Verrucosispora sp. NA02020: one gene and its partner. The protein of the gene in region 1 interacts with the protein of each later gene in a pairwise test. Links are inferred from orthologs where the notes say so. Each region holds a gene or a part of one and is shown on either strand. Other genes may lie near its edges. The genes, in order: HUT12_RS28685 and HUT12_RS15435.

Region 1 (2,988 bases):
CCCGCGCGCCACCCGGCCGACGGCCCGCGCGCCACCCGGCCGACGGCCGGTCCCACCTGCCCGTTGTACCGAGGCGGGATCATGTTCCCGCCGGTAGCGTGACCGCCGTGGTCGATATCGACGCCGCGATCGGATTCGTGGTGGCTCACGGGGACACGGTCGAACGTGCCCGTCTCTCCTGGCTGCGCACCGGCACGCCGCCGCAACCGGAGACGCTGGACAGTGCCGAGGTCGGCCAGACCTCGGGCGGCGGCTGGCCCGCCTCCTGGGGCGACCCGGTCGCCTCGGTCGACGCGACCTGCTTCCGTCTCGCCGAACTGGACGACCTCGGGGCGTTGGGTCGCCCGGCCGCGCGTCGCGCACTCGACTGGCTCGCCGCCTCCCAACAGCGCGACGGCTGCTGGGAGGAGGATCCGGCGCTGGCCGAGACCGCCCCGGAGTGGGCCCGGCCGGGCAGCCCGGAGGCGCGGCTCTACCTGACCGCCAACGCCGCCTTCTGGCTCACAGTGGCCGGGTTGGACGCCCGCGCCGCCGGGCCGCTGGACCACCGGGTCGGCGGCGCGTACGCCGGGGTGGTGCACGCCGCCGGGCAGGCGCTCGCCGCCCACCTGCGCCCCGACGGCAGCTGGCCGTCCTTCCTGGCCGCCGGCTGGCTGAGTGCGGCTGTCCTGCACCGGCAGCAGTTGTTCTACGAATCGGCACGGATCAAGGCGTTGCTCGCCGAGCGGATGCCGGAGGCGTCTCCGGCCGACGCCGCCTGGCTCGCCTCGACCCTGCGCCGCGTCGAGGTCGACGAACAGGAGTGGACGATGGTGGCGGCCCGTCGCCGGCTCACCGAGACGCAACGCAGCGACGGCGGCTGGAGCAGCGACGACGGCCACCAGTTCGACGTGCACGCCACCCTTGCGGTGATCCGCGCCTTCCGCTGATCCGGCCGATGCCACCGTCTCCCGGTCGACGCCACGGTCCGTGCGGTGCCACCAGGGCCGATCCCGGTGCCACCAGGGCCAGTCGTTGCCACCGGGATCGGGCGCCTGCCGCTCAGCTCCGCAGGTGACCGTCCCCGGTGACCACGTACTTCGTGCTGGTCAGCTCCGGCAGGCCCATCGGGCCACGAGCGTGCAGCTTCTGGGTGGAGATGCCGATCTCGGCACCGAAGCCGAACTCGCCGCCGTCGGTGAACCGGGTCGACGCGTTCACCATCACGGCCGCCGCGTCCACCCGGGCCACGAACTCCCGGGCGGCCGACTGGGAGTCGGTGACGATCGCCTCGGTGTGGCCGCTGCCGTACCGCCGGATGTGCGCCACCGCCGCGTCGAGCGAGTCGACCACGGCCACCGAGATGTCGGCCGAGAGGTACTCGGTGGCGAAGTCCTCGTCGGTGGCGGCCACCACCGCGTCCGAGTACGCCGCCGTCCGGGCGTCGCCGTGCACCGTCACCCCGGCCTCGGCGAACGCCGTCAGCATCGGAGGCAGTACGGCGTCCGCCACGTTCCGGTGCACCAGCAGCGACTCGGCGGTGTTGCAGGTGGACAGTCGCTGCGTCTTCGCGTTGAGGGTGATCGAGACGGCCTTGACCGGGTCGGCGGCGGCGTCCACGTAGACGTGGCAGTTGCCCACCCCGGTCTCGATCACCGGCACCGTCGACTCCTCGACCACGGTGCGGATCAGTGACGCGCCGCCGCGCGGGATGAGCACGTCCACCAGCCCCCGGGCCCGCATCAGCTCCTTGACCGAGTCGCGTGAGGTGGCGTCGAGCAACTGCACCGTGTCGGCGGGCAGCCCGGCACCGTCGATGGCGTCCCGCAGCACCGTCACCAGCGCCGCGTTGGAGTGCGCGGCCGACGAGGAACCGCGCAGCAGCGCCGCGTTGCCCGACTTCAGGCAGATGCCGGCGGCGTCCACGGTCACGTTCGGCCGCGCCTCGTAGATGATCCCGACCACGCCGAACGGCACCCGGATCTGCCGTAGCTCCAGCCCGTTGGGCAGGGTCGAGCCGCGTACCACCTCACCCACCGGGTCGGGCAGCCCGGCCATCTGGCGCAGCGCGTCGGCGATGCCGGCCACCCGGGTCTCGCTGAGGGCGAGCCGGTCCAGCACGGCCGCGCTCAGCCCGGCCTCCCGCCCGGCCGCCAGGTCCGCCTCGTTCGCGGTGAGGATCTCCGGCGTACGCGCCACCAGCGCGTCGGCCATCGCGTGCAGCGCCGCGTCCTTGGCCGTACGTGTCGCCACGGCCAGCGCCTCCGCCGCCGTACGCGCCCGCCGGGCCTGCTCGCTCACGCTCATGACACGCTCCTTCGATGTAAGGAAGGGCCCCCTGTTAACGCCTCGTGCATAGGAAGGGCCCCCTGCAATCACTTCAAGCCGGCGGATCGTCCGCTCACAGCAACACCAGGTCGTCGCGGTGGACGACCTCCCGTTCGTACGCCGGACCGAGCGCTGCGGCAAGATCCGAGGTGGACCGCCCGAGCAGGCCGGGCAGCTCGACCGCGTCGTAGTTGACCAGTCCCCGGGCGACCGGCGCGCCGGAGGTGTCGACCAGGTCGACCGGGTCGCCGGCGGTGAACGCCCCGTCCACGGCGGTGATCCCGGCCGGCAGCAGCGACTTGCGGCGGCCCACCACCGCGGCGACCGCGCCGGGGTCGAGGTGCAGCCGTCCCCGGGGCGCGGTGGCGTGCGCCAGCCAGAACAGCCGCGCGGCCGGGCGGCTGACACTGGGATGGAAGAAGGTGCCGACCGGCTCACCGGCCAGCGCCGCGACCGCCTGCGGCGCGGAGGTCAGCACCACCGGGATGCCGAATCCGGTGGCGATCCGGGCCGCCTCGACCTTGGTCACCATGCCACCGGTGCCGACACCGGCCCGCCCGGCACCGCCGACGTCGACTCCGACCAGGTCCGACTCGTCGCGTACCTCGGCGATCCGGCGGGCACCGGGACGTGACGGGTTGCCGGTCCAGAGCGCGTCGACGTCGGAGAGGAGCACCAGCA
Region 2 (10,755 bases), 2.9 Mb from region 1 along the record:
TCGCGCCGGGGCTGCACACGGCACCCGCACCCGTCTCGATGCGCCAGGTGGGGCGCGCCTTCGTCGGCCGTCGCGGCACGCACCGGGTGCTGGACGACGTCACCCTGCGGATCGAGGCCGGTGAGGTGATCGCGCTGCTCGGCGCCTCCGGGTGCGGCAAGTCGACACTGCTGCGCCTCGTCGGCGGACTGGACCGGCCGAGTGCCGGGGAGATCACCGTGGACGGTCGAGCGGTGCGCGGGGTCGCGGCCCGCACCGCGATGGTCTTCCAGGACCCGCGCCTGCTGCCGTGGCGGACGCTGGCCGGCAACGTGGCCTTCGGTCTCGCACCCGGCCACGACCGGACGACCGCCCGCGCCGACGTCCGGGCCTGGCTGGAACTGGTGGGGCTGGGCGACTTCACCGAACACCGCCCGCGGCAGGTCTCCGGCGGGATGGCCCAGCGCACCGCGCTCGCCCGGGCACTCGCCCGGCGACCCGGCGTCCTGCTGCTCGACGAGCCGTTCGCCGCCCTCGACGCGCTCACCCGGTTGCGCATGCAGGACCTGGTCGGCCAGGTGCAACGCGCCGCCGGCAGCACGGTGCTGCTGGTCACCCACGACGTCGACGAGGCGCTGCGGCTGGCCGACCGGATCGTCGTGCTCGGCCCCGCCGGTCCGGCCGGACAGGGATCGACCGTCCAGCACGTCACCGCCGTACCCGGGGTGCGGCCCCGCGACCTCGGCTCGCCGGCCTCGGCCGCCCTGCGCACCGACCTACTCGACCGTCTCGGCGTCGCCCCCGAAGGAAGCAGGAGTTCATGAGGAAGACAGTCGCCGTCGTGCTGGCCGCCGCCCTGCTGCTCACCGGCTGTGTCGCCGGGGAGGACAGCGGCGGCTCGGCGGCCGACGGCACGACCCGGTTGCGTCTGGACTACGCGTACTGGAACCCGGCGAGCCTGGTGCTGCGCGAGCAGCGCTGGTTGGAGGAGGAGTTGGCCGACGAGGGCGTGTCGGTGAGCTGGTTGCAGTCCGCCGGCAGCAACAAGGCCAACGAGAACCTGCGCGCCGGCGCGCTCGACGTCGGCTCGACCGCCGGTGTCGCCGCCCTGGTGGCCCGGGCCAACGGTTCGCCGATCAAGACCGTCGGCGTGTTCAGCCAGCCCGAATGGGCCGCGGTCGTGGTCGCCAAGGGTTCCGCGATCACCTCGGTCGCACAGCTCAAGGGGCGCAGGGTCGCCGCGACGAAGGGCACCGACCCGTACTTCTTCCTGTTGCAGGCGCTCGACGAGGCCGGGCTGACGCCAGGCGACGTCACCGTGGTCAACCTCCAGCACGCCGACGGCAAGACCGCGCTGGAGCGCGGCGACGTGGACGCCTGGGCCGGCCTCGACCCGCACATGGCGCAGACCCAGGTCGACGCCGGTTCCACCCTGCTCTACCGCAACGTCGCCTTCAACACCTACGGCGTGCTCAACGCCCGCGAGGAGTTCGTCTCCACCCACCCCGAGCTGGTGCAGCGGGTGGTGAACGCCTACGAGCGGGCTCGCCAGTGGATCGTCGCGCACCCGGACCAGGCGGTGGAGCTGCTGGCCCGCGAGTCGCAGGTCTCCCCCGCCGTCGCCCGGGTGGTGCTCGCCGAACGGACCCGGTTCGACGTCGACCCGGTGCCGGGGGCGGCGCAACGGCAGGTCTTCGAACGGGTGCTGCCCATCCTGGTCGCCGACGGCAACGTCCGCACCGACGCCGAGGCCCGCGCGGCACTGGACAGCATCTTCGAGCCCCGCTTCGCCCAGGCGCGGGCGCAGCCGTGAGCGCGGGCAGTCCGGTGGCGGTGCAGCCGCCACCGGCCCGCCCGGCCGAGCCGCCGGCTCCGGCCACCGCCGGTCCCGGCCAGAGCTGGACCGCCCGGGTGGGGTACGCCGCCGCCGGCCTGCTGCTCCCGGTGGCGCTGCTCGTCGGCTGGCACCTGCTGGCCACCTCCGGCGGCTACTCGCGGGCGCAACTGCCGCCGCCGTACGACGTGCTGCTGGCACTGCGGGAACTCCTCGTCCGGGGTGAGCTGTGGCAGCACCTGGCGATCAGCGTGCAGCGGGTCCTCCTCGGGTTCACCGCCGGATCCGTCGCCGGACTGGTGCTGGGCGCCCTGGTGGGGCTCTCCCGGGCGGCCCGCTCGCTGGTCGGCCCGACCATCCAGGCGGTCCGGGCCATCCCGTCACTGGCCTGGGTGCCGCTGCTGCTGCTCTGGTTCGGCATCGGTGAGACCCCGAAGATCACCCTGGTCGCGATCGGGGCGTTCTTCCCGGTCTTCACCACCGTGGCCGCCGCGCTCCGGCACGTCGACCCGCACCTGGTCGAGGTGGGCCGGGCGTACGGCCGCTCCGGCGTACGGCTGCTCGGCACGGTGCTGCTGCCCGCCGCCACGCCGCCGGTGCTGGCCGGGCTGCGCCTGGCCATGGCGCAGTCCTGGCTCTTCCTGGTCGCGGCCGAGCTGATCGCTTCCTCGATGGGGCTGGGCTTCCTGCTCATCGACAGCCAGAACACCGGCCGCACCGACGTGATCCTGCTCGCCATCGTGTTGCTGGCGGTGCTGGGCAAGCTCGCCGACACCCTGCTCGGGCTCCTGGAACGACGCTTCCTCGCGGCCTGGACGTGACCGGGTGACCCGCCGGCCCGCCGACGACGCGCCGCTCCGGTCAGAGCTGGCCGTGACGCGGCGGCGGGGTGCCGTCGAGCAGCCAGCGACCGACGTGCTGGACCTTCCACCGGGCCGGATCGTGCAGCGTGTGGGTGCGCGCGTCGCGCCAGTACCGGGACAGGTTCAGCGCATCGGCGGCGGAGCGGGTGCCGCCGAGATCGAACAGGGCCGAGGAGACCTCTACCGAGGCGCGGGCGCCGGCCACCTTCGCCACGGCGGTCGCCACCGAGGCGCGCGCCGTGCTGTCGTCGGTCAGGTCCGCCTCGGCCGCGTCGATCGCGGTCGCCGCCTCCCGCAGCAGCGCCTCCGCGCCGCGTACCAGGATCTCCAGCTCGCCGGCCTGCTGGATGAGCAGCGGCTCGTCGGCGGCCCGGTCGACACCGGACTCGAACCACGGCCGGGCCCGGGCCACCTGCGCCACCGCGGCGTCCAGCGCGCCCCGGGCGATCCCGGTGTCCAGCGCGGCGTGCAGCACCTGGGCGCGCGCGCCGTAGGTGGTCGCCGCACCGAAGATCGGCGTGTACGGCACCACCTGCGTCTCGTCCACCGCCACCTGCGCCAGCAGCACCGTCCCGCTGGCGGTGGTGCGCTGCCCCATACCGTCCCAGTCGTCGCGCACGGTCACCCCCGGAGTGTCCCGGGGCAGGTAGGCCAGCATCTTCAACGGTGGGCCGCCGGACGCACCCGGGCCGCCGGACGCAGCGGGACCGTCGGGAGCCGCGGGACCGTCGGGCTCGGCCGGGTCGGCCAGTACGGCGCGGACCACGATCCAGTCGGCGAACAGCGCACCGGTGCAGTAGAACTTCTCGCCGTCCAGCACGTACCCGCCGTCGGGCCGACGACGCAGTGTGGTGGCATCGTCGGCGACGGTCCGCCCGCCGCGCTCGGACTGGGCGTTGGCGAACCGCTGCCCGGCCAGCGCGGCGGCGAAGTAGCGCCGTTGCTGCTCCTCGGTGCCCTGCAGGCGCAGCGCCTGGAGGAAGACGACGTGGCTGTGCGGGATCTGGGCGAGGCTGGCATCGGCCGCCGCCAGCGTCCGGAACACCTCGGTCAGCGTGGCGACCGAGACCTCGGCACCACCGAACTCGGCAGGCACCGTGATGCCCAGCAGACCGGAGGCGGAGAGCTCGGCCACCTCGGCCTCGGGCAGTCGACGCTCCCGGTCTCGGACTCCGGCCTCGTCGGCGAGGAGGGCCGCCAGTTTCCGGGCGACCTCGACGGCCTCCTCGTCCGTCCGGATCACACGCGTCATCCCGTCGACCACCTTCCCACCGAAGACCGCGAATCCTATCGGTTGAATAGGGTTAGTCTCGCCCTCACCGGCGCCCGACGTCAATCTCGCCGTCCGACCGGACCACGCCGCCGTTCCGGGACACCGCCGGCCCGGACAGCACTCGATCCCGGATCGAGTGGCCACGTGGTCGCGGGAAGGCCACTCGATCCGGGATCGAGCATGATCTTGCGCGCGCGTCGTGCGCGGTGCGCGTCGGTCGTGTCGGGCACGATCGTGCGCGGTGTGCGTCGGGGCCGACGAGGCGCTTGCTAGTGCGAGGGTGCGAGAGTCGGTTCCTCCGAGCGCTGGGTGGGCGCGGTGACCGTGGTGGTGGGGCTGCCCGGGGTGATGCGGATCCGCACCGGCGAGTCGACCTGGATCCCGAGCGCGTGGAACTCGTTGCGGGTGAGGGTCACGATCACCGGCTGGCCGCCGGAGGTGGTGACCTCGACCCGGATCTCGAAGCCGATCCGGGTGACCCGGGTGACCCGGCCGACCACGCCGGCGCTGTCCGCGCCGTCGGCGGAGAGCTGGAGGTCGTGCGGGCGCACCAGTTCGTCGCCGAGCTGGGTGACCGGGCCGAGGAAGCGCATCACGAACTCGTTGGCCGGGCGGTCGTACAGGTCGTCGGGCGAGCCGATCTGCTCCACCCGGCCCTCGTTGATCACCACGATCTCGTCGGCGACCTCCAGGGCCTCCTCCTGGTCGTGGGTGACGAAGACGGTGGTGACGTGCACCTCGTCGTGCAGGCGACGCAGCCAGTCACGCAGTTCCTTGCGGACCTTCGCGTCCAGTGCACCGAACGGCTCGTCGAGCAGCAGCACCGTGGGCTCGACGGCCAGCGCGCGGGCCAGCGCCATCCGCTGACGCTGGCCGCCGGAGAGCTGCGACGGCAGCCGTTCGGCGAACTGTCCGAGATGGACGAGCGCCAACAGCTCGTCGACCCGGCGGGTGATCTCGTCCTTGGCACGCTTGCGGATCTCCAGCCCGAAGGCCACGTTGCGTCGGACGGTCAGGTGCTTGAACGCCGCGTAGTGCTGGAACACGAACCCGACGTTGCGCTTCTGCGGCGGCAGATGGGTGGCGTCCACACCGTCGATCTCGACCCGCCCGGTGTCGGCGCGTTCCAGTCCCGCGACGATCCGCAGCAGCGTGGACTTTCCGCCGCCGGAGGGACCGAGCAGCGCCGTGAGCCGACCGGCGGGGATGCTGACCGACACGTCGTCGAGCGCGACGAAGTCTCCGAAACGCTTACCGACCTGGGAAATCTCGATGCTCAACGGTCTTCCTTCGGCCTGAGGACGGATACGACGATGATGCAGGCCACGGCGACGAGGGCGAGGAGGAAGGCGGTGGCGTACGAGCCGCCCTTGTCGAAGTTCAGGTACTTCTCCTCGACCACGAGGGTGGCCGTCCGGGTCGCGCCGAGCACGTTGCCGGAGACGATCTTGACCGCGCCGAACTCACCGAGCGAGCGGGCCAGGCTGAGTACGACGCCGTAGATCACGCCCCACTTGATCGCCGGCAGCGTGATCCGGCGGAACGTCTGCACGGCGTTCGCGCCGAGACTGCGGGCGGCCTGTTCCTGCTCGTCGCCGACCTCCTGGAGGACCGGGACGACCTCTCGGATGACCAGCGGGAGCGCCACGAACACGGTGGCCATCACCATGCCCGGCACGGCGAAGATGATCTGGAATCCGGCTGCTTCGAGTGTCGGGCCGAACCAGCCCTCCCGGCCGCCGTAGACCAGGATCAACGCGAGGCCGACGACGATCGGCGACACCGACAACGGCATGTCGAGCAGGGCGTTCAGCGTCCGTTTGCCGGGGAAGTCGTAGCGGACCAGCAGGAGCGAGATGCCGACGCCGAAGACGGTGTTGATGACCACCGCGACGACCGCGACCAGCACGGTGAGTTGCAACGCGTGGGTCACGTCGGGGTCGGTCAGGATGTCGTTGAGGTTGACGAAGCCGTCGGCGAACGCGTTCCGTCCGACCAGGTACAACGGCCAGGCCACCAGGAAGAAGAGGTACGCCGTCACGACGAACCGCAGGACGTACCGGCCGGGACGGCGGCCGACGCGGTTCCGCGCGACGGTGCGGTGTTCAGCCACGGCGCATCACCCTCCGCTGAATGACGTCGAGTACGACGATGACGGCCAACGACACGGCCAGCAGCACCACGGCGACCGCTGCCGCGCTGTCGGGATTGTCGTTCTCGATGCTGCTGAGGATGCGGACCGAGGCCACCTCGGTCCGCATCGGCAGGTTGCCGGAGAGCAGGACCAGTGAGCCGTACTCGCCGACGGCCCGGGCGAACGACAGGGTGGCGCCCGCCGCGATGGCCGGCGTGAGACTGGGCAGGATGATCCGCCGGAAGGTGGTGAACCGGCTCGCGCCCAGCGACGCTGCCGCCTCCTCCGCGTCCGGGTCCAGTTCGGAGAGCACCGGTTGCACGGTGCGCACGATGAACGGCAGCGTGACGAAGAGGAAGGCGAGGAAGACCGCGATCCGGGTGTTGGCGATGTTGACGCCGAGCGGGCTGTCCGGCCCGTACAGCGACAGCAGCACCAGGCCCGCGACGATCGTCGGCAGCGCGAACGGGACGTCGATGAGGATCTCCAGCGCCCGCTTGCCGAAGAACCGGTCCCGCACCAGCACCCAGGCGATCAGCGTGCCCATCACGACGTTGACCAGCGTGACCAGCAGCGCGGTGCCGATGGTCAGCCGGAGGGTGGCGGCGGTCTGCTCGTTGGTCACCGTCCGCCAGAAGCCATCCCAGCCGCCCTCGCTGGCGGTCACCACGACGGCGGCGAGCGGGATGAGGACCAGCAGGCTGAACCAGACCATCGCCACGCCGAGCCCGAGGCCGGAGACCCAGGTGAGCGGGAGGCCGGCCCGGGCCGACCGGCGGTTGCCCGCCGGCCGGTCCGGAACCAGGGTCGCCGAGGTCACTTGGCCTTCCCGGAGGCCGCGATGATCTTGGTCACGATGCCGTCACTCTCGTCGAAGAACTTCTCCGACAGCGCCGACCAGCTCTCGAAGTCCTTCTCCACGGTCAGCAGCTTCTGCGGGGCCGGGAACGGGTTGTTCGGGTCGATCGCGCCCTCGACGCCGCTGGTGTCGACGCCGTCGATGATCGGCCGGAAGCCGGTCAGCGCGAACTGCCGCTGCCCCTGCGGGCCGAGCACGAAGTCCAGCCACTCCTTAGCCTTGGGGTCGGCGTCCTTGAGGATCGCGCCCGGGTTCTCGATCAGCATGGTGGTCTCCGGCAGGACCCAGTCCAGCTTCTCGCCGTTCTGCCGGGCGAGGATCGTCTCGTTCTCGTACGCGAGCAGGACGTCACCGGTGCCACCGAGGAACGTGGTGGTGGCGTCCCGTCCGCTGTTCGGCAGCGACACGACGTTGCCGAAGAGCTTGGTCACGTACTCCTGCGCCTGGGCGTCCGTGCCGCCGTTCGCGGCGATGTGGCCCCAGGCGGCCAGGGCGTTCCACCGGGCGGCACCCGAGGACGCCGGGTTCGGGGTGACGATGCCGATGCCGGGCTTGACCAGGTCGTCCCAGCCCTGGATGTTCTTCGGGTTGCCCTCGCGGACCGCGAGCACCACCACCGACGACGAGACGATGCCCTTGGTCGGGCCGTCGTCCCAGGTTTCCTCGACCAGTCCGGCGTCGACCAGACGGGTCACGTCGCTGCTCACCGAGAAGTGCACGTAGTCGGTCTTCAGGCCGGCCACCACGGCGCGGCTCTGGTCGCCGGAGGCGCCGTACGAGGTCCGGAACCGGACTCCCTCGCCCGCCTCGGTCTTGTTCCACTCGGCGGCGATGGCCTTGTTGGCCGCCTCGGGTACCGCGAAGCCGACGATGCTCAACGTGGCGGAGCTGCCGCCGGCCGCGTCACCGCCGCCGCAGCCCGACAGCGCCACGCCGGTGACCATGGCGAGAGCGATGGCCGCTCTGATCCGGTGCCTCATCGGAACCCGTCCTCCTCCAGTGCGTGACCGCACTATATAAATCCGACCGATTAGATAGGGAATATGCCCGTTTTGGGCTGTCGTGTACCGAAACAGTGGTGGGGGCGGTCGCGAACCGGGCGCCGATGCCCGGCCGGCACGGCGACGATCCCCCCGTCGCGCCCGACTCCACATCGGACGCGGCAGGTCTGATCGTCCGCGCCGACCGCGCACCGAATATCCCACTAACTCGACAGGTTTTCAAGCCTTGCCCAGAGGGGCTGTCCGACCGGCTCGACGCACCGATCCGTCACGCCACCCGGGGCGGCCGATCAACGACGTCGCGCGCCAGCCCGACCGCCGGCGCGAGCAGGTCGGCCAGCGTGGTGTGGTCGACCACGTCCTCGATCGCCCGATGCACCGACAACCACACCTCCCCCAGCCCGGCGGCCACGCCGTGATAGGTGGCGACGTCGGCGGGCGCGCCACGGACCGTCGTCAACGCCCCGCCGGTGGCGCGCAGCACGTCACCCACGGTGATCCCCTCCGGCGCGCGGGTCAACGCGTACCCGCCGTCCGCGCCGCGCAGACTGTGCAGCAGGCCGGCCCGGCGCAGGTCCAGCAGGATGCCCTGGAGGAACGAGTACGGGATGTCCTGATTCGCGGCCAGCACCGCCGCCTTCACCACCGCCGGGTGGCGCTCGGCCACCGCCAGCATCGCCCGTACGGCGTAGTCCGATCGCGCTGAGACGTACACGTCACCCCACCAGCGCCCTACATAATCCATCAAACATATAGGAATGGTGGACAGTTAGGGGCGGCGCGTCAAGGTGTCGGGCCCGACGGGCTACTCGCCGCGCATCGCGCGTACCGCCTCCCCGGCGAAGAGACAGGCGGCCCGGTGCCCCGGGACGACCTCGACCGGCGGCGGATCGGTCCGGGCGCAGTCCGACCTGGCCTGCGGGCACCGGGTCCGGAAGCGGCAACCCGTCGGCGGGTCCACCGGGCTGGGGATGTCGCCGCTGAGGATGATCCGCCGACGGGCCCGCTCGACCTGCGGATCCGCCACCGGGATCGCCGACAGCAGCGCCGCAGTGTACGGATGGGCGGGCTGCTGCCAGATCCGGGCCGGCGTACCGGACTCCACGATCCGCCCCAGGTACATCACCGCCATCCGGTCGCTCATGTGCTCCACGGCGGCCAGGTCGTGCGCGATGAACAGATAGGTCAACCCCAGATCCCGTTGCAGCCCCCGCAGCAGGTTCATGATCTGCGCCTGCACGCTGAGGTCGAGCGAGGCGATCGGCTCGTCCAACACGATCAGGTCGGGCTCGCCGGCCAGGGCGCGGGCGATGCCGACCCGCTGCCGCTGACCGCCGGAGAGCTCGTGCGGATGCCGGTCGGCGAGGTCCCGACGCAACCCGACCATGTCGAGCAGTTCCGCCACCCGCTGCCGCCGCGCGGCACCCCGATCGGTGAGCCGATGCACCACCAGCGGTTCGGCGATGCTCGCGCCCACCGTACGACGAGGATCGAGAGACGCCTGCGGATCCTGGAAGACCATGGCCACCCGGCGACGCAGCGCCCGCAACCGCCGCCGCGACCAGTGGGTCACGTCCTGCCCGGCCACCCGCACCGTGCCCGAGGTCGGGTCGACCAACCGCAGCAACGCCAACCCGGTGGTCGACTTGCCGCTGCCCGACTCGCCCACCAGCCCCAACGTCTCGCCTCGGCGTACCCGCAGCGACACCCCGTCCACCGCGCGGACCACACCCGCCGGGGTGGGGAACCACACCGTCAGGTCGTCGAGGGCGGCGACCACGTCGGCCGGCTCGCCGGGCCGGTCGCCGGTCAGGTGCGGCTCGGTCCGCTCGGCGGTCATCGGGCCTCCCCGTCGTGCCGGTGCGGATAGAACGTACGGACGTCGTGCCCCGCCGACACCGGCACCAACGGCGGCGGCTCGTGCTCGCAGCGGGCCTCACCCCGCACCGGACAGCGGGGCCAGAAGGCACACCCGGGCGGCAGGTCCAGCGGACTCGGCGGGGCACCCCGGATGGTGACCAGTTCGCCGCCGCCCGCCGCCGGGTCCGGCCGCGCCGCCAGCAGGGCGCTGGTGTACGGGTGCGCCGGCCGGCCGAAGACCGCCTCGACCGGCCCCTGCTCCACGATGCGACCGGCGTACATGACCGCCACCCTGTCCGCGATGCCGGCGACCACGCCCAGGTCATGGGTGATCCAGACGACCGCCGTACCGAGTCGTCGCCGCAGGTCCGCCACCAGCTCGACGATCTGCGCCTGCGTGGTGACGTCCAACGCGGTGGTCGGCTCGTCGGCGATCAGCAGGTCCGGCTCGCAGGACAACGCCATCGCGATCACCACCCGCTGCCGCATACCGCCGGAGAACTGGTGCGGGTACGCGTCCACCCGCCGCGCCGCCGACGGGATCCCGACCAGGTCGAGCAGCTCGACGGCGCGCGTGCGGGCGGCCCGCCGACTCAGGCCGAGATGCTCCTCGCTCGCCTCGGCGACCTGCCGACCCACCGTCAACACCGGGTTGAGCGACGTCATCGGATCCTGGAACACGAAGCCCACGTGCCGCCCACGCAACCGACGGCGCTCCGACTCCCGCAGCCCGGTGAGTTCCGTACCCAGCAGGTGCACGCGCCCGGTCACCCGGGCAGAGCGCGGCGCGAGCCCGGTCGCGGCCAACACGCTCATGCTCTTGCCGGAACCCGACTCACCGACCAGGGCCAGGGTCTCCCCCGCCCGGACCGACCAGTCCACCCCGACGACCGCCCGCGCGGGCCCCCGCCGGGTCCCGATCGTCACGGCGAGATCCTCGATCCGCAGCACC

The links.
Region 2: the proteins of HUT12_RS28685 (region 1) and HUT12_RS15435 interact in binary tests that used the Escherichia coli proteins (3 or more experiments, as listed by UniProt). The link is inferred for Verrucosispora sp. NA02020 from one-to-one orthologs.

Annotation. Positions count from the first base shown.
Region 1 is NZ_CP054923.1:6,421,331-6,424,318, reverse strand. Bases 165-2,988 are described here. They hold HUT12_RS28685 (glutamate-5-semialdehyde dehydrogenase), read right to left. Parts: upstream 2,287-2,988; coding sequence 1,042-2,286; downstream 165-1,041. Other genes in these bases: proB (glutamate 5-kinase), read right to left, coding at 2,381-2,988; HUT12_RS28690 (prenyltransferase/squalene oxidase repeat-containing protein), read left to right, coding at 165-929. In the rest of the region: more of HUT12_RS28690, read left to right, coding at 99-164. UniProt on the Escherichia coli protein: Catalyzes the NADPH-dependent reduction of L-glutamate 5-phosphate into L-glutamate 5-semialdehyde and phosphate. The product spontaneously undergoes cyclization to form 1-pyrroline-5-carboxylate.
Region 2 is NZ_CP054923.1:3,552,227-3,562,981, reverse strand. What follows is about bases 3,225-6,223. They hold HUT12_RS15435 (sulfate/molybdate ABC transporter ATP-binding protein), read right to left. Parts: upstream 5,230-6,223; coding sequence 4,219-5,229; downstream 3,225-4,218. Other genes in these bases: cysT (sulfate ABC transporter permease subunit CysT), read right to left, coding at 6,055-6,223; HUT12_RS15430 (sulfate ABC transporter permease), read right to left, coding at 5,226-6,062; HUT12_RS15440 (acyl-CoA dehydrogenase family protein), read right to left, coding at 3,225-3,928. Also shown: HUT12_RS15455 (ABC transporter ATP-binding protein), read left to right, coding at 1-803; HUT12_RS15450 (aliphatic sulfonate ABC transporter substrate-binding protein), read left to right, coding at 800-1,792; HUT12_RS15445 (ABC transporter permease), read left to right, coding at 1,789-2,634; more of HUT12_RS15440, read right to left, coding at 2,675-3,224; more of cysT, read right to left, coding at 6,224-6,903; HUT12_RS15420 (sulfate ABC transporter substrate-binding protein), read right to left, coding at 6,900-7,922; HUT12_RS15415 (Rrf2 family transcriptional regulator), read right to left, coding at 8,212-8,658; HUT12_RS15410 (ABC transporter ATP-binding protein), read right to left, coding at 8,749-9,783; HUT12_RS15405 (ABC transporter ATP-binding protein), read right to left, coding at 9,780-10,755. UniProt on the Escherichia coli protein: Part of the ABC transporter complex CysAWTP involved in sulfate/thiosulfate import. Responsible for energy coupling to the transport system.